2 regions of the Streptomyces sp. NBC_00557 genome follow, and region 2 is predicted to be linked to the other one. Evidence: riboswitches for the same ligand, from Rfam matches in the RefSeq annotation. Region 2 holds a riboswitch; the other holds the start of a gene.
The links. Region 2 has a riboswitch for S-adenosylmethionine ahead of thrC (threonine synthase). Riboswitches for the same ligand answer to the same signal wherever they lie in the genome.
Positions count from the first base shown of each region.

Region 1: linked by a shared signal. The riboswitch ahead of OG956_RS26720 (aminotransferase class V-fold PLP-dependent enzyme) and the one ahead of thrC (threonine synthase) in region 2 are both predicted to bind S-adenosylmethionine.

Region 1 is NZ_CP107796.1:6,091,408-6,098,810, reverse strand. Features, by position in the region: gene OG956_RS26740 (NYN domain-containing protein) at 1-619, opposite strand, end outside; gene OG956_RS26735 (hypothetical protein) at 660-899, opposite strand; gene OG956_RS26730 (rhomboid family intramembrane serine protease) at 1,065-1,856, shown strand; gene OG956_RS26725 (Lrp/AsnC family transcriptional regulator) at 1,853-2,134, shown strand; gene OG956_RS26720 (aminotransferase class V-fold PLP-dependent enzyme) at 2,176-3,537, opposite strand; SAM riboswitch class IV at 3,695-3,811, opposite strand; gene trpD (anthranilate phosphoribosyltransferase) at 3,944-5,008, opposite strand; gene qcrB (cytochrome bc1 complex cytochrome b subunit) at 5,130-6,767, opposite strand; gene qcrA (cytochrome bc1 complex Rieske iron-sulfur subunit) at 6,764-7,403, opposite strand, start outside.
Region 2 is NZ_CP107796.1:4,452,448-4,459,850, forward strand. Features, by position in the region: gene nagA (N-acetylglucosamine-6-phosphate deacetylase) at 1-189, opposite strand, end outside; gene OG956_RS19210 (ROK family protein) at 189-1,130, opposite strand; gene OG956_RS19215 (ABC transporter substrate-binding protein) at 1,205-2,536, shown strand; gene OG956_RS19220 (DUF3263 domain-containing protein) at 2,573-2,797, shown strand; gene otsB (trehalose-phosphatase) at 2,873-3,706, shown strand; gene OG956_RS19230 (alpha,alpha-trehalose-phosphate synthase (UDP-forming)) at 3,694-5,136, opposite strand; gene OG956_RS19235 (glucosyl-3-phosphoglycerate synthase) at 5,211-6,155, opposite strand; SAM riboswitch class I at 6,317-6,472, shown strand; gene thrC (threonine synthase) at 6,491-7,403, shown strand, end outside.

The sequences.
Region 1 (7,403 bases), 1.6 Mb from region 2:
GGGCCCTGCGCAGAGCGGCCTCGCCGCGCTTGACGTCGCTGAGCGCGGCCCGGAGCTTGCGGTGAAGCGATTCGGCTTCCTTCTTCGCCGACTCCAGCTCCGCGCGCAGCCGGTCGGTCTCTGCACGGGTGTGCTCGCGGGCGTGGGCCAGCTCGGAGCGCAGCCGGTCCAGTTCCGCCCGGGTCTCCTCGTCGGCGCGCTCGGCGTCCGCGCGCTGGGCCTCCTCGCCGGCCGCGGTGACCAGCTTCACCCAGCCCGCCGGGCGCAGTACGTAGGCCGCGGCCGCCACGTCGAGCGGGTCCGCGGCCGGGGGCGGGGAGCCGGAGTCGAGGGCGCCGGCGAGTTCCGGCTGCGCCTCTCTGAGCTTGTCCCCGATCCGCTGCCGGAACAGCGCGTCGGTCTCCAGCGCCGCCGCCATCGCGTTCCCGGCGAACTTCGCCCGGCGGGTGGGGGTGAACCGGGCGTACTGCCTCAGCTGGGCGGGCAGTTCCGACAGGGTCAGGCCGCCGAAGCCGTCCGAGACGATCTGCACGACCCGGCGGCGCACACCCTCGGGCAGCGGACGGTCAAGCACCTCGGCGGTGCCGTCGCCCGGCCCCCCGCCTGTGGTCTCCGCCATCCGTCACACCCCACTACTTCCCTGCCCGGGTCCGCTCCGCTCAGGAGCCGGCACCCGGCCTGTCCACGAGTTCCACCTGGTCCACCGCGTTGCACCAGCGGCAGCGCACCGACTCGATGGTCTCACTGACCACCTCGCGCTCCTCCACGGTCGGCTCCCCCGCCAGATCGAGGTGGACGTACTCGACGACCTTCGAGGAACGCGTCACGTCGAACCGGGTGAGGTTGCCGCACAGGGTGCAGCGCCATCGGGTCGTCGCGGTCGGCAGGGGAACCGTCATCGTCGCTGTCCGCTTCCTTCTCGTCATCGCTCGTGGTGGCCGCACGCGCCGCCGGCCGGCACGTGTGGCCGTAACCCTACGGCCTGGCGGCGACTCGCCGCTGATCCGTCCACGGCGGCGAGGCAGTCTGTCAGCTTGCGTCCCGTTACGTCATGCTCTGTAGTCATGATCAGCCAGTGGACTACGGCGGCCGGCAGGGTTCTCCGAGCGGTCCGGAGCACCTCGGCGCCCATGACGTACGGCCTCATCGCCCTGTGCTGTCTGCTCTTCGTCCTGGGCCCGGCCTCGGGGCTCACCCCCGGGTACGGCTCCGGGCAGGCCCTGCTCGCCGCGCAGCGGGCGTATTTCGCGCGCTGGGGCGTGGTGCCGGCCGAGCTGTTCGCCAGGCCGGTGCGCGACGCCCTGACCCCGGCCACGGCCCTGTTCGTGCACGGAAACTGGGTGCATCTGCTCGGCAACATGCTCTTCCTCTTCGTCTTCGGCACGATGACCGAGGAACGGATGGGCCGGGTCGAGTTCACCCTGTTCTACGTCGGCTGCGGCTACCTGGCCCTGCTGGGCTACGCGGCCGCCAACGCCGCCTCCGGGCAGTCGCTGGTCGGCGCCTCGGGGGCGATCTCGGCGGTCCTCGGAGCGTTCCTCTACCTGTTCCCCCGCGCGCGCGTGACCAGTCTCCTGCCGTTCCTGTTCTTCCTGCCGCTCCGGTTTCCGGCGTGGGTCGTGCTGCCGTTCTGGGCGGCGCTGCAGTGGGCGGCGGCCGGGCGGGCGTCCGACGGCCCCGGGGTGGCCTATCTGGCGCACGTGATCGGCTTCGGCCTGGGCTTCGGCTACGCGTGGGTGCGCCACGGCGCCTGGGAGGGCCCGCAGGGCGGCCTTCGAGGGGCGGTGGTGGGAGACGGGCGGGCTAGAGTGAAAGCCGCCCCTGCTCAGGCCCTCGAGGGAGAGAACCAGCCGTGATCACCGCGATCGTTCTGATCAAGACCAGCGTCGACCGGATCCCCGAGATCGCGGAGGAGATCGCCGCTCTCGAGAGCGTCAGCGAGGTCTTCTCGGTCACCGGCACCTACGACCTGATCGCCATGGTCCGGGTCCGCCGCCACGACGACCTGGCCGAGGTCATCCCCGGCCGGATCAGCAAGATCCCCGGCGTCGAGGCCACGGACACGCACGTCGCGTTCCGGACGTACTCCCAGCACGACCTCGAGGCGGCGTTCTCGATCGGACTGGACAACTGATCGTTTCGAACGGCTGCCCAGACGGGTGCGGGGCGCGCTGATCACACCGCCGGGACGCAGCGGCCGTCCTCCGTGCGGTACGTCCACTTCGCACCCTCGGTGACGAGTTCCCTCACGGCGGTGACGAAGCGGTCGACGTGCTCGTCGGGCGTGCCCGCGCCGAAGCTGACGCGGATGGCGTTGAGGGACTTCTCGCCCGGCGCGGCCTCGGGGGCGCCGCACTCGCCCTGGCTCTGCGGGTCGCTGCCGAGGAGGGTGCGCACCAGGGGGTGGGCGCAGAACAGGCCGTCGCGCACGCCGATGCCGTACTCGGCGGAGAGCGCGGCGGCGAAGTGGGAGCTGTTCCAGCCCTCGACCACGAAGGAGATGACGCCGACGCGCGGGGCGTCGTCGCCGAACAGCGACAGGATCCGCACCTGCGGCACCCCGGCGAGGCCCTCGCGGACCCTGGCGATCAGGTGCCGCTCGCGGGCGACCAGGTTCTCCCAGCCGGCCTCGGTGAGGGCCTTGCAGGCCGAGGCGATGGAGTAGGCGCCGATGACGTTCGGGGAGCCCGCCTCGTGCCGGGCGGCGCTGTCGTGCCACTCCACGTCGACGCCGCCGTCCTGACGCCGGGTCACCTTGCGGCTGGCGCCGCCGCCCGCGAGGTACGGCTCGGCCGCGCGCAGCCAGTCGGCGCGGCCGGCCAGGACGCCGGAGCCGAAGGGGGCGTACAGCTTGTGCCCGGAGAAGGCGACCCAGTCGACGTCCAGGTCGCGGACGTCCACCGGGTGGTGCGGGGCGAGCTGGGCGGCGTCGAGGACGATCCGGGCGCCGTGCGCGTGGGCGGCGGCGGCCAGTTCGCGCACCGGCCACAGCTCGCCGGTGACGTTGGAGGCGCCGGTGACGCAGACCAGGGCCGGGCCGTAGGGATCCCGGTCGGCGAGGGCCCGCTCCAGGGTCGCGACCGCCTGCTGCGGGGTGCGCGGGGCGTCCAGGTAGGTCACCCGCGTGTCCTGCCAGGGCAGCAGGGAGGCGTGGTGCTCGGTCTCGAAGACGAAGACCTGGCAGCCGGCGGGGAGCGCACGGGCCAGCAGGTTCAGCGAGTCGGTGGTGGAGCGGGTGAAGATCACCTGGTCGTCCGCGCGGCAGCCGAGGAACTCGGCGACGGTCCTGCGGGCGTTCTCGAACAGGTCGGTGGAGAGCTGGGAGAGGTAGCCGGCGCCGCGGTGGACGCTGCCGTAGTACGGCGCGTAGGCGGCCACGTCGTCCCAGACGCGCTGCAGGGCGGGGGCGCTGGCCGCGTAGTCGAGGGCTGCGTAGGTGACCTCGCCTCCGGTGACGAGCGGGACGGTGACATCCCTGCCCAGAACGGGCAGCGGGGCGCAAACGGACTGGTCGGCGGCAGCGGTGAAGACGGACATCGGTGAACTCCCGTGAGGAACACGCCCGCAGGGGCGTACGAAGATGAGAAGAAGGGTGTGCGGAGGCGGGGCTCGGCGGCCCTATCGCATTCGCTTGCTCACGGAAGACTCCCTCGACGACCAGGACCCCTGGTCCCGCGCTCGGCAGCGCGCGAGGGGTCCGCGCTTGCCGTAGACCTCGCTGCCTACGGCCTGGTCCTCACCCGGGGCACCCCGCCACGGACGGAGGGTTGCCGGACAGCCGGCCGGGGCCTGATGGCTGTCACTCATGACCTGGTACGGGAACTTAAGGGAAAAGATCGCCGCCCCGCAACCCGTGTCCGGATCGCGGGACGACGAACCTCCGGCGGCAGGGCCTGGTGCTGTGGCCGGAAAGGTTTGCCGGTGAACCTTTCCGGTCGCAGCACTAGGCGTTGCTGGCCGCCACCCAGCGCTCCAGGGTGCGCTTCGCCGCGCCCGTGTCGATCGACTCGGCGGCCTTGGCCATGCCGGCGCGCAGCTGGTCGGCGAGCGGGGCGTCCGTCGGGTGCAGGGCCGCGAGGGCCGCCGCCGAGTTCAGCAGCACCGCGTCCCGCACCGGGCCCTTCTCGCCGTCCAGCAGGCGCCGCGCCACCTCCGCGTTGTACGACGCGTCCGCGCCGCGCAGGGCCTCGACGGGAACGAGGTCGAGGCCGACGTCCCTGGGATCGAAGGTCTCCTCGGTGACCTTGCCGTCCCGGACCACCCAGACCCGCGAGGTGGCGGTCGTGGTCAGCTCGTCCAGGCCGTCGTCGCCGCGGAACACCAGGGCGGAGTTGCCGCGCTCGGCGAGGACCCCGGCCACGATGGGCGCCATCCGCGGGTCGGCGACGCCGACGGCCTGGGACCTGACCTGCGCGGGGTTGGTCAGCGGGCCGAGGACGTTGAAGGTGGTGCGGATGCCCAGCTGGCCGCGCGCCGGGGCGACATGACGCAACGACGGGTGGAACCTCACCGCGAAGCAGATGGTGATGCCGGCCTCTTCGGCGACCTCGGCGACCCGCTGCGGGGTCAGGTTCAGATTGATCCCGAGCTTCTCCAGCACGTCGGAGGACCCGGAGGCGGAGGACGCGGCGCGGTTGCCGTGCTTGACGACCTTGGCGCCCGTGCCCGCCACGACGATCGACGACATCGTGGAGATGTTCACCGTCTTGGCGCCGTCGCCGCCGGTGCCGACGATGTCGACGGCCGGGCCCGGCACCTCGATCACATTGGCGTGCGCGTACATCGTGCGGACGAGCCCGGTGATCTCCTCCACCGTCTCGCCCTTGGCCCGCAGGGCCACCATGAACCCGGCGATCTGCGCGTCGGTCGCCTCGCCGCGCATGATCAGGTCCATCGCCCACGCGGTGTCGTCGGCGGACAGGTCCCGGCCGTCCAGCAGGCCGTTCAGCAGGGCGGGCCAGGAACGGCCCGCCGCGGTGTCGCCTCCAGCGGGGGTCACAGCGCTCATCAGCCGCTCCTGGGTGTCGTACACGGAATCAGTGGTGGTTTCCCACCCTATCCACCCCCGTACACGGCGAAGGGCCCCGTCCGTAAGCCGGACGGGGCCCTTCCCTGTGGCGACGCGGGGATCAGTGGTGGCCGTGGCCGCTCGTGATCTCCTTGTACTCCTCGACGGTCGGCTTCGGGATCTGGTTGTTCTCGCCGTAGTAGGCGTTGGACAGCTTCACCCGCAGCTTCTCGCCGGCACGCACCTTGCGCTCGACGCCGTTCTCGTCGACCGTCGGGCCGATCTCGGCCGGCTTGTACTGCTCGTGCGCGGTGAGGGTGTGCAGCTGCTCCTGGCTGAGCGGCTCGTGCACCTCGATGAACTCACCGTGCGGCAGCCGCTTGATGATGCCGGTCTCGCGGCCGTGCAGCACCTTGTCGCGGTCACGCCGCTGCAGACCCAGGCAGATCCGCTTGGTGACGAGGAACGCGATGACCGGGCCGACGAAGAACCCGATCCGGACGAACCAGGTGACCGCGTTGATCGACAGGTGGAAGTGGGTGGCCCACAGGTCGTTGCCACCGCCGACCAGGGTGATCATGTAGATCGTCACCCAGGCCACACCGAACGCGGTGCGCGTCGGGGCGTTGCGCGGGCGGTCCAGGATGTGGTGCTCGCGCTTGTCGCCGGTGATCCACGACTCGATGAACGGGTAGACCGCGATCGCCGCCAGGACCAGCGGGAAGAGAACCAGCGGGATGAACACGCCCAGGACGAGCGTGTGGCCCGCGAAGTTGATCTCCCAGCCCGGCATGAAGCGGATCAGACCCTCGGCGAAGCCCATGTACCAGTCGGGCTGGGCGCCGGTGGACACCTGGTCCGGGCGGTAGGGGCCCATGGCCCAGATCGGGTTGATCTGGGCGACCGCCGCGATGGCCGCGATGACACCGAAGACCAGGAAGAAGAAGCCTCCGGCCTTGGCCATGTAGACCGGCAGCAGCGGCATGCCGACGACGTTGTTGTTGGTCTTGCCCGGACCCGCGAACTGCGTGTGCTTGTGGTAGAAGACCAGGATCAGGTGCGCCACCATCAGACCGAGCATGATGCCCGGCAGCAGCAGGATGTGGATCGAGTAGAACCGGGCGACGAAGTCGTGGCCGGGGAACTGACCGCCGAAGAGGAAGTACGACAGGTACGTGCCGACGATCGGCACGGACAGGATCGCGCCCTCCATGAAGCGGACACCGGTGCCGGAGAGCAGGTCGTCCGGGAGCGAGTAACCGGTGAAGCCGGTGAACATGCCGAGGACGAACAGCAGGAAGCCGAACAGCCAGTTGATCTCACGCGGCTTGCGGAACGCACCGGTGAAGAACACGCGCATCATGTGCACGAACATGCCGGCGAGGAAGATCAGCGCGGCCCAGTGGTGGATCTGCCGCACGAGCAGGCCACCGCGCACGTCGAAGGAGATGTGCAGGGTCGAGTTGAACGCCTCGGACATCAGCTGCCCCTGGAGCGGGACATAGCTGCCGTGGTACTCCACCTCGTTCATCGACGGGTGGAAGAACAGCGTCAGATAGACACCCGTCAGGATGATGATGATGAAGCTGTACATGCACACTTCGCCCAACATGAACGACCAGTGGTCGGGGAAGATCTTGCGCATGTTGGCCTTGGCCAGGGAGTAGATCCCGAGCCGGCCGTCGGCCCAGTCGGCGACACGCTCGCCGGCCGGTGCCTTCCCGCGAGAGCGGGGTGCGTCGTTCGATGCAGTACTCATCCGCGCTCCCAGAATGCAGGACCGACGGGCTCCTCGAAGTCGCCGAGCGCCTGGAGGTAACCCTCGCTGTCCACACCGATGCGCAGCTGCGGCAGGGCGTGGCCGGCGGGGCCGAAGATCACTCGGGCACCGTCGGAGAGGTCGAAGGTGGACTGGTGGCACGGGCACAGCACGTGGTGCGTCTGCTGCTCGTACAGGGAGATCGGGCAGCCGACGTGGGTGCAGATCTTCGAGAAGGCGACGATGCCCTCGTGCGACCAGTCGAGCTCGCGCTTGTCCTTGATGTTGCCCGGCTGGAGCCGGACGATCATCAGGGCGGCCTTGGCGATCTCCGTCTGGAAGTCCTCGCTCGTCTCCTCCAGCCCGTCGGGCTTGGCGAAGGTGAGGGAACCGACGGCGACGTCCTCGGGACGCAGCGGCTGGCCCGTGTTCATGTTGACCAGGCGCTTGCCCTTGGCCCACAGCGTGTGACGCAGCGAGGTGCCGGGCAGCGGGCCGAGGTCGCGCAGCAGCATGACGCCGGAGAGCGGCACCAGCGCCAGCGCACCGAACATCGTGTTGCGGATCAGCTTGCGGCGGCCGAGCGCCGACTCCTTGGCGCCCTGCCTGAAGTCCGCGTGGACCTTCGCGCGGACC
Region 2 (7,403 bases):
TCCGCCGCCGCCGTGGTTGTGGATGTCGACGAAACCGGGGATCAGCCAGTGGCCGGACACGTCGATCACCGGGGCGCTGTCGGCGGCCCGGGCCACGATCCGCGTCCCCTCGACGGACACGCGCCCGTCCTCCACCACTCCGCTGGGCAGCACCACCCGAGCACCTGCGAGAACCAAGCTGGGAGCCATCAGGCGGTTACCTCCGAGGGGTCGGTGGGGTCGAGGAGATCGCGGGCCAGCAGACCCGCGCCGAGGCAGCCGGCCGTGTCCCCCAGCGCCGCCGGGACGATGCCCGGGAGTCTCTGGAACGTGACCCGCCGCTGTACGGCGTCCCGCAGGGGCCGGAACAGCACGTCCCCGGCCTCGGCGAGCCCGCCGCCGATGATCAGGGTGCGCGGGTCCAGCAGGGTGAGCGCGGTGACCAGGCCGTCGGCGAGCGCGTCGACCGCCTCCTGCCACACCCGGACGGCGTTCGGATCGCCGGACGTGACGGCCTTGGCGCAGTCGGCGGCGTCCGCCTCCGGGTCCCCGCAGGCCGCGGCCCACGCCTCGCTCACGGCCGACGCGGAGGCGTACCGCTCCAGGCAGCCGCGCTGCCCGCAGGGGCACGGCAGCCCGCCGGGCCGTACGACGACGTGGCCGATCTCGCCCGCGAAGCCGTGCGCGCCCGCCTCCACCCGTCCGTCGATGCCGATGGCGCCGGCGATCCCGGTGCCGAGCGGCACGAACAGGAACCGGTCGGCGCCCCGGCCCGCGCCGATCCGGCCCTCGGCGAGCCCGCCGGTGCGCACGTCGTGGCCGAGGGCGACCGGGATGCCGAGCCGTTCGCCGAGCAGGGCGCGCAGCGGTACGTCCCGCCAGCCGAGGTTGGCCGCGTAGGAGGCGACGCCCCGCTCCTCGTCCACGATGCCGGGGACCGCGATGCCGGCAGCGGCGGCGCCCTCGCCGTAGTGCGCGAGGCCGTACGCGTGCAGCTCGGCGGCGAAGTCGAGGATCGCCGCGACCACCGCGTCCGGTCCGCGCTCACGGCCCGTGGCGCGGCGGGCGCGGTGGAGCAGCCCGCCGTCGTCGCCGACGAGGGCGGCCTTCATCCCGGTACCGCCCACGTCGAGGGCGATGACATGTCTCACCACGGTCCCTAGTGTGGCCCTCCCACCCGGGAGAGGTCTAGTCCACTCACGTGGTGTAGACCTTACGTGTCCACATGTTGAACGGTTCAGACAGCAAGGTTGAGGTTTTGAGGGTGCGTCGGCGTACGGCAGGAACGATCGCAGTGGTGTCCGCACTGGGCATGACGGCGGTCCTCGGCGGCTGCGGGAGCACGGGCTCCTCCGACGTCACCCTCAGACTCGTCGCCGCCGACTACGGCGACTCCCCGGCCGACAGCTCCAAGAAGTACTGGGACGCCCTGGCCAAGGAGTACGAGTCCAAGCACCCCGGCGTGAAGATCGACGTCAGCGTCTACTCCTGGAACGAGGTCGACGCCAAGGTGAAGGACATGGTCGCCGCCGGCCACGCCCCCGACCTGGCCCAGATCGGCGCCTACGCCGACTACGCCGCCGCCGGCAAGCTCTACCCGGCCTCCGACCTGCTCTCCATACGAACCCAGGCCGACTTCCTCTCCCAGCTCTCCGAGGCCGGGCAGTGGAACCACACGCAGTACGGCATCCCGTTCGCCGCCTCCACGCGCGTGCTCTTCTACAACAAGACCCTGTTCGCCAAGGCCGGCATCACCCCGCCCACCACCTGGGACGAACTGGCCGCCGACGCCAGGGCCCTCAAGGACAAGGGCGTGAAGTACCCCTTCGCGCTCCCTCTCGGCCCCGAGGAGGCCCAGGCCGAGACCATGCAGTGGATGCTCAGCGGCGCCGGCTCCGACAACGACGGCAACGGCTACACCGACGACATCGGCACCTACACCATCGACTCCGCGCCGAACGTCCAGACCTTCACCTGGCTCAAGGACGACCTGGTCGGCAAGGGCCTGACCGGGCCGGTCGCACCCGGCAGGCTGAACCGCGCGGACGCCTTCGCCGCGTTCGCCGACGGCCAGGTCGGCATGCTCAACGGACACCCCACGCTGATCCAGCAGGCCGAGAAGAAGGGCGTGAAGTTCGGCATGGTGCCCACGCCGGGGCGCACCGGCCCGGCCCGGTCCTCCATGGGCGTCGCCGACTGGATGATGGCCTTCCGGCAGAACGGCCACCGCGACCAGATCGGCGACTTCCTCGACTTCGTCTACAGCGACAAGAACGTCCTCGCCTTCTCCCGCGAGTACGGCCTGCTGCCGGTCACCGGCTCCGCCTCGACGGCGATGAGCGAGTCGGACGCCGCCTCCGACAAGGCCCTGCGCCCCTTCCTCGACCAGCTGCCCACCTCCGAGCTGTACCCCGTCGGCAAGACCTCCTGGGCGACGGTCAGCGCCGCCGTGAAGCAGAACATCGGCCAGGCCGTCGCCCCCGGCGGCGATCCCGCCGGCGTCCTCAGCCGCCTCCAGGCCACGGCGACGGCGGCGGACAGCGGCGCCGGGAACTGACCGCCGCTGTCAGTGCCCGGCGCTACGGTGGCTGCCATGGAACTCGGCCCGCGCGAACACGCCATCCTCGCCCTGGAGCGCCGCGGCTTCCCCGGCCCCGGCGCGAAGGAGCGCGCGATACGCGAGCAACTGGGCCTGTCCCCGGTCCGCTACTACCAGCTCCTCAACGCCCTGCTGGACGACGAGCGAGCCCTGGCGGCGGACCCGGTGACGGTGAACCGCCTGCGGAGGGTGAGGGAGTCCCGCAGAGCGGAGCGCTGAGGTCTGGCAGGGCGCCTTCACAGCCGGGCGGAGCCCCCAGGCGTGAGGACGGCCCGCGCTGGATACTGTCGCGGTATGGACCCTATGCCGACCCCAGCCACGCAGCCCGGCCGGGACGGACTCGCCGCACTCCTGGCGAGGCCCCGCGCAGCGCTCGTCGGCCTGGACTTCGACGGCACGCTGGCCCCCATCGTCGCCGACCCCGAACAGGCCCGCGCCCACCCCGAAGCCGTACCCGCACTCGCGGCCCTCGCCCCGAAGGTCGCCTCCGTCACGGTGATCACCGGCCGCCCCGCCGGCGTCGCCGTCCGCTACGGCGGCTTCGCCGGCGTCCCCGGCCTGGAGCACCTGACCGTCCTCGGCCACTACGGCGCCGAACGCTGGGACGCGGTCACCGGCACGGTCACCGCCCCGGCCCCGCATCCCGGCGTCGCGGCGGCCCGCGCCGAGCTGCCGGGCGTGCTGGACCGCGCCGGCGCCTGGCCCGGCACCTGGATCGAGGAGAAGGGCCGGGCGGTCGCGGTGCACACCCGCCGCGCCGCCGACCCGCAGGCCGCGTTCGAGGCGCTGCGCGGCCCCCTCACCGACCTCGCCGCCCGGCACGGACTGATCGTCGAGCCCGGCCGCATGGTCCTGGAGCTGCGCCCGCCGGGCATGGACAAGGGCGTGGCGCTCGCCGACCACGTCCGCAGGACCGGCGCCGAGTGCGTCGTCTACGCCGGCGACGACCTCGGCGACCTGCCCGCCTTCGCCGCCGTCGACAAGCTCCGCTCCGACGGCGTCCCCGGCCTGCTGGTGTGCAGCGGCAGCACGGAGGTCACGGAACTGGCGGAACGCGCGGACGTGGTGGTCGACGGCCCGGCCGGCGTCGTGCACCTGCTGCGGTCGCTCGCGGCTCAGCTCGGCTGAAGTTCCTGGAGTGCCCGCAGCTGGTCCAGGAACCAGCGGGCGGGCGGCAGCGCGGTGGCCGCGTCGGCCAGCCGTTTCGACCGCTCCGCCCGCTCCGCGTCCGGCAGGCTCAGCGCCTCGTGCAGCGCCCGCGCGGTCTCCAGCACGTCGTAGGGGTTGACCGCGAACGCGTGCGGGCCCAGCTCCTCGTACGCGCCCGCCTCCCGGGACAGCACCAGCGCGCAGCCCTCGTCGGAGACGACCGGCACCTCCTTGGCGACCAGGTTCATGCCGTCCCGGATGGGGTTGACGAGGGCCACGTCGGCGAGCCGGTAGGCGGCCAGCGAGCGCGCGAAGTCGTCCTTGACGTGCAGCACCACCGGGGTCCAGCCGACCGTGCCGTACGCGGAGTTGATCTCCTCGGCCACTCGCTGCACCGCGTCTGTGTAGTCCCGGTACACGGCGAGGTCCTGCCGGGACGGATAGGCGAACGCGACGTGCACCACCCGCTCCCGCCACTCGGGGTGGTCCTCCAGCAGCTGCCGGTAGGCCAACAGGCCGCGCACGATGTTCTTGGACAGCTCGGTGCGGTCGACGCGGACGATGGTCCGGCGGCCCTCGCCGATCTCCTCGCGCAGCGCGGCCATCCGCTCCTCGACGTCCGGCTCGTGCGCCCGCTTGCGCAGGAAGTCCCCGTCCGCGCCCAGACCGTGCACGCCGATCCGCGTGTCCGCGGGCATCCCGGACTCCAGGACCGCCTGCGCGCAGTCCCGGAACGCGTCCGCCCAGCGCTGTGTCAGGAACGCCACCCGGTCGGCGCCGAGCATGCCCGCCATCAGCTGCTCGCGGATGTCGTCCGGGAGCAGCCGGAAGTACTCGGGCGGCGCCCACGGCGTGTGCGAGAAGTGACCGATCCGCAGGTCCGGGCGCAGCTCGCGCAGCATGCCGGGGACCAGGCACAGGTGGTAGTCCTGGACGAGGACGGCCGCGCCGTCGGCCGCCGCCTCGGCCAGCGCCTCGGCGAACGCGCGGTTGTAGGTCTCGTACGACGCCCACTGCCGGCGGAACTCCGCGTCGAAGACCGGCTCCAGCGGGGTCTGGTACAGCATGTGATGCACGAACCACAGCACCGAGTTGGCGATGCCGTTGTAGGCGTCCGCGTGCACGCGCGCGTCGATGTCCAGCATCCGCACCCGCTGCCCGCCGCTGTCCTCGGCCGGCAGCAGCCCGCCGCCGGCCCGCCGTACGGCCTCGCGGTCGCCGTCGCCGAGCGCCGCGCACACCCACAGCGAGTCCGCGTCCGAGCCGATGGCCGACAGTCCCGAGACCAGCCCGCCGCCGCCCCGCCTGGCGCGCAGCGCACCGCCCTCGTCCACCGTGTACGAAACCGGGCCGCGGTTGGACGCGACCAGCACCTGAGCTCTCTTGACCGCAGCATCCGTGGAAGCCATGGTCCTCAACCTAGCCCCGCCCGGAAACGCTCAAACGTACGGTCGCGCCCGGCGCGCCGCCGTATACGAACGGTTCACGCCACCTTGCGTTCCGCGTACTCCGCGATCTCCAGCATCGGCGGCCGCTCCTCGGTGTCCACGGAGTAGGTGCGCGGTTCGAAGCCGTCCTCGCCCCGCTCGAACTGGGTGAGGCAGGGCCGCACCAGGTGGCCGCGCGCCAGCCTGAGCTGGGCGGTGCGGTAGATCGCGGCTGCCATCCGGCCGAGCGCCTGCCCGTCCTGGTGGCGGTGCTTGCGCACGCCCACGTCCACCTGGGCCAGCGCGTCGAGGCCGACCAGGTGCAGGGCGTCCACCAGCATGCCCAGTTCCACGCCGTAGCCGACGGGGAACGGCAGCTGCTCCAGCAGGCTGCGCCGGGCCGCGTACTCGCCGCCCAGCGGCTGCACGAAACCGGCGAGCTGCGGCCAGTGCATGTTCAGCAGCGGGCGGGCCATCAGCTCGGTGACCCGGCCGCCCTGCCCCGCGGTTCCGGCGAGCGGGCGGTCGTACATGCCCTTGACCAGGTCCACGCCGGGGTCGGTGAGCAGCGGGCCGACGATCCCGGAGACGAAGTCGGCGGAGAAGTCCCTGAGATCCGCGTCGATGAAGCAGACGATGTCGCCGCTGGTCACCAGCAGGGAGCGCCACAGCACCTCACCCTTGCCGGGGACGGCCGGAACGCGCGGCAGGATCTCGTCCCGGTGAACGACCCGGGCGCCCGCGGCGGCGGCGACCTGGGAGGTGCGGTCGGTGGAGCCGGAGTCGACCACGACGATCTCGTCGACGAGCGGGACCCGTTCCACGAGGTCGCGGCGGATGACCGCGACGATGTCGCCGACCGTCTCCTCCTCGTTGAGCGCGGGCAGCACGACGCTGATCGTCTGGCCCGTGCGCTGCTTGGCGGCGAGGATCCGGTGGAGCGGGCGATCGGCCACGGACCAGGAGCGGGTGGCCAGCCAGCGCTCGACTTCTTCCAGCACGGTCTGCGGCTCCTCACTGTTCGTGATCGCACGGGCTGCACCGTGTGATCCATCTCGCGGTTCGGACGACTATCTCAACTGTCCTGGCCTTCGGTTACAGTCTTGAACAACGCCGGTGACCATCGCATGTCGGGGGTCAGCGTGCGTCGACAACCGCATACCGCTCATCCAGAGGGGCAGAGGGACACGGCCCGATGAAGCCCCGGCAACCCTCCAGTCGGTTCTCGTAGATCACTGCTGATCGCTCCGCGAGGCTCCCGGCTAGGGAAGGTGCCAAATCCGTCTCACGGCGAGATGCGTCGTGAGGAAGATGAGGAGAAAGGGCCTCGCCTCACATGGCTGTGCAGACAGTTGCAAGCTCCAGCAGTTCCACCGTCGATCTCGGCCCCGCCGCGGCCCTGAGCTGTCGCGAGTGCGGTCACCGCGTCCCGCTCGGCCCGGTCTTCGCCTGCGAGGAGTGTTTCGGCCCGCTGGAGATCGCCTACGACTTCTCCGCCTACGACACCGAGGAACTGCGCCGCCGCATCGAGTCCGGCCCGGCGAACATCTGGCGCTACGCCCCGCTGCTGCCCGTCCCGGCGGACGTGGCCGACAAGCCGAACCTGAACCCGGGCTGGACCAAGCTGGTCAAGGCCGACAACCTCGCGGCCGAACTCGGCGTCACCGGCGGCCTGTTCGTCAAGGACGACTCCGGCAACCCGACCCACTCCTTCAAGGACCGCGTGGTCGCGCAAGCCCTGGAGGCCGCGCGCGCCTTCAGCTTCACCACCCTGTCCTGCTCCTCCACCGGCAACCTGGCCGGCGCCGTCGGCGCCGCCGCCGCCCGCGCCGGCTTCCGCTCCTGCGTGTTCATCCCGCACGACCTGGAGCAGGGCAAGGTCGTCATGGCCGCGGTCTACGGCGGCGACCTCGTCGGCATCGAGGGCAACTACGACGACGTGAACCGCTTCTGCTCCGAGCTGATCGGCGACCCGGCCGGCGAGGGCTGGGGCTTCGTCAACGTCAACCTGCGGCCGTACTACGCGGAGGGCTCCAAGACGCTGGCGTACGAGATCTGCGAGCAGCTCGGCTGGCGGCTGCCCGACCAGATCGTCGTCCCGATCGCCTCCGGCTCCCAGCTCACCAAGATCGACAAGGGGCTGCAGGAGCTGATCAAGCTCGGTCTCGTCGAGGACAAGCCGTACCGGATCTTCGGCGCCCAGGCCGAGGGCTGCTCGCCGGTGTCGACCGCCTTCAAGGCCGGGCACG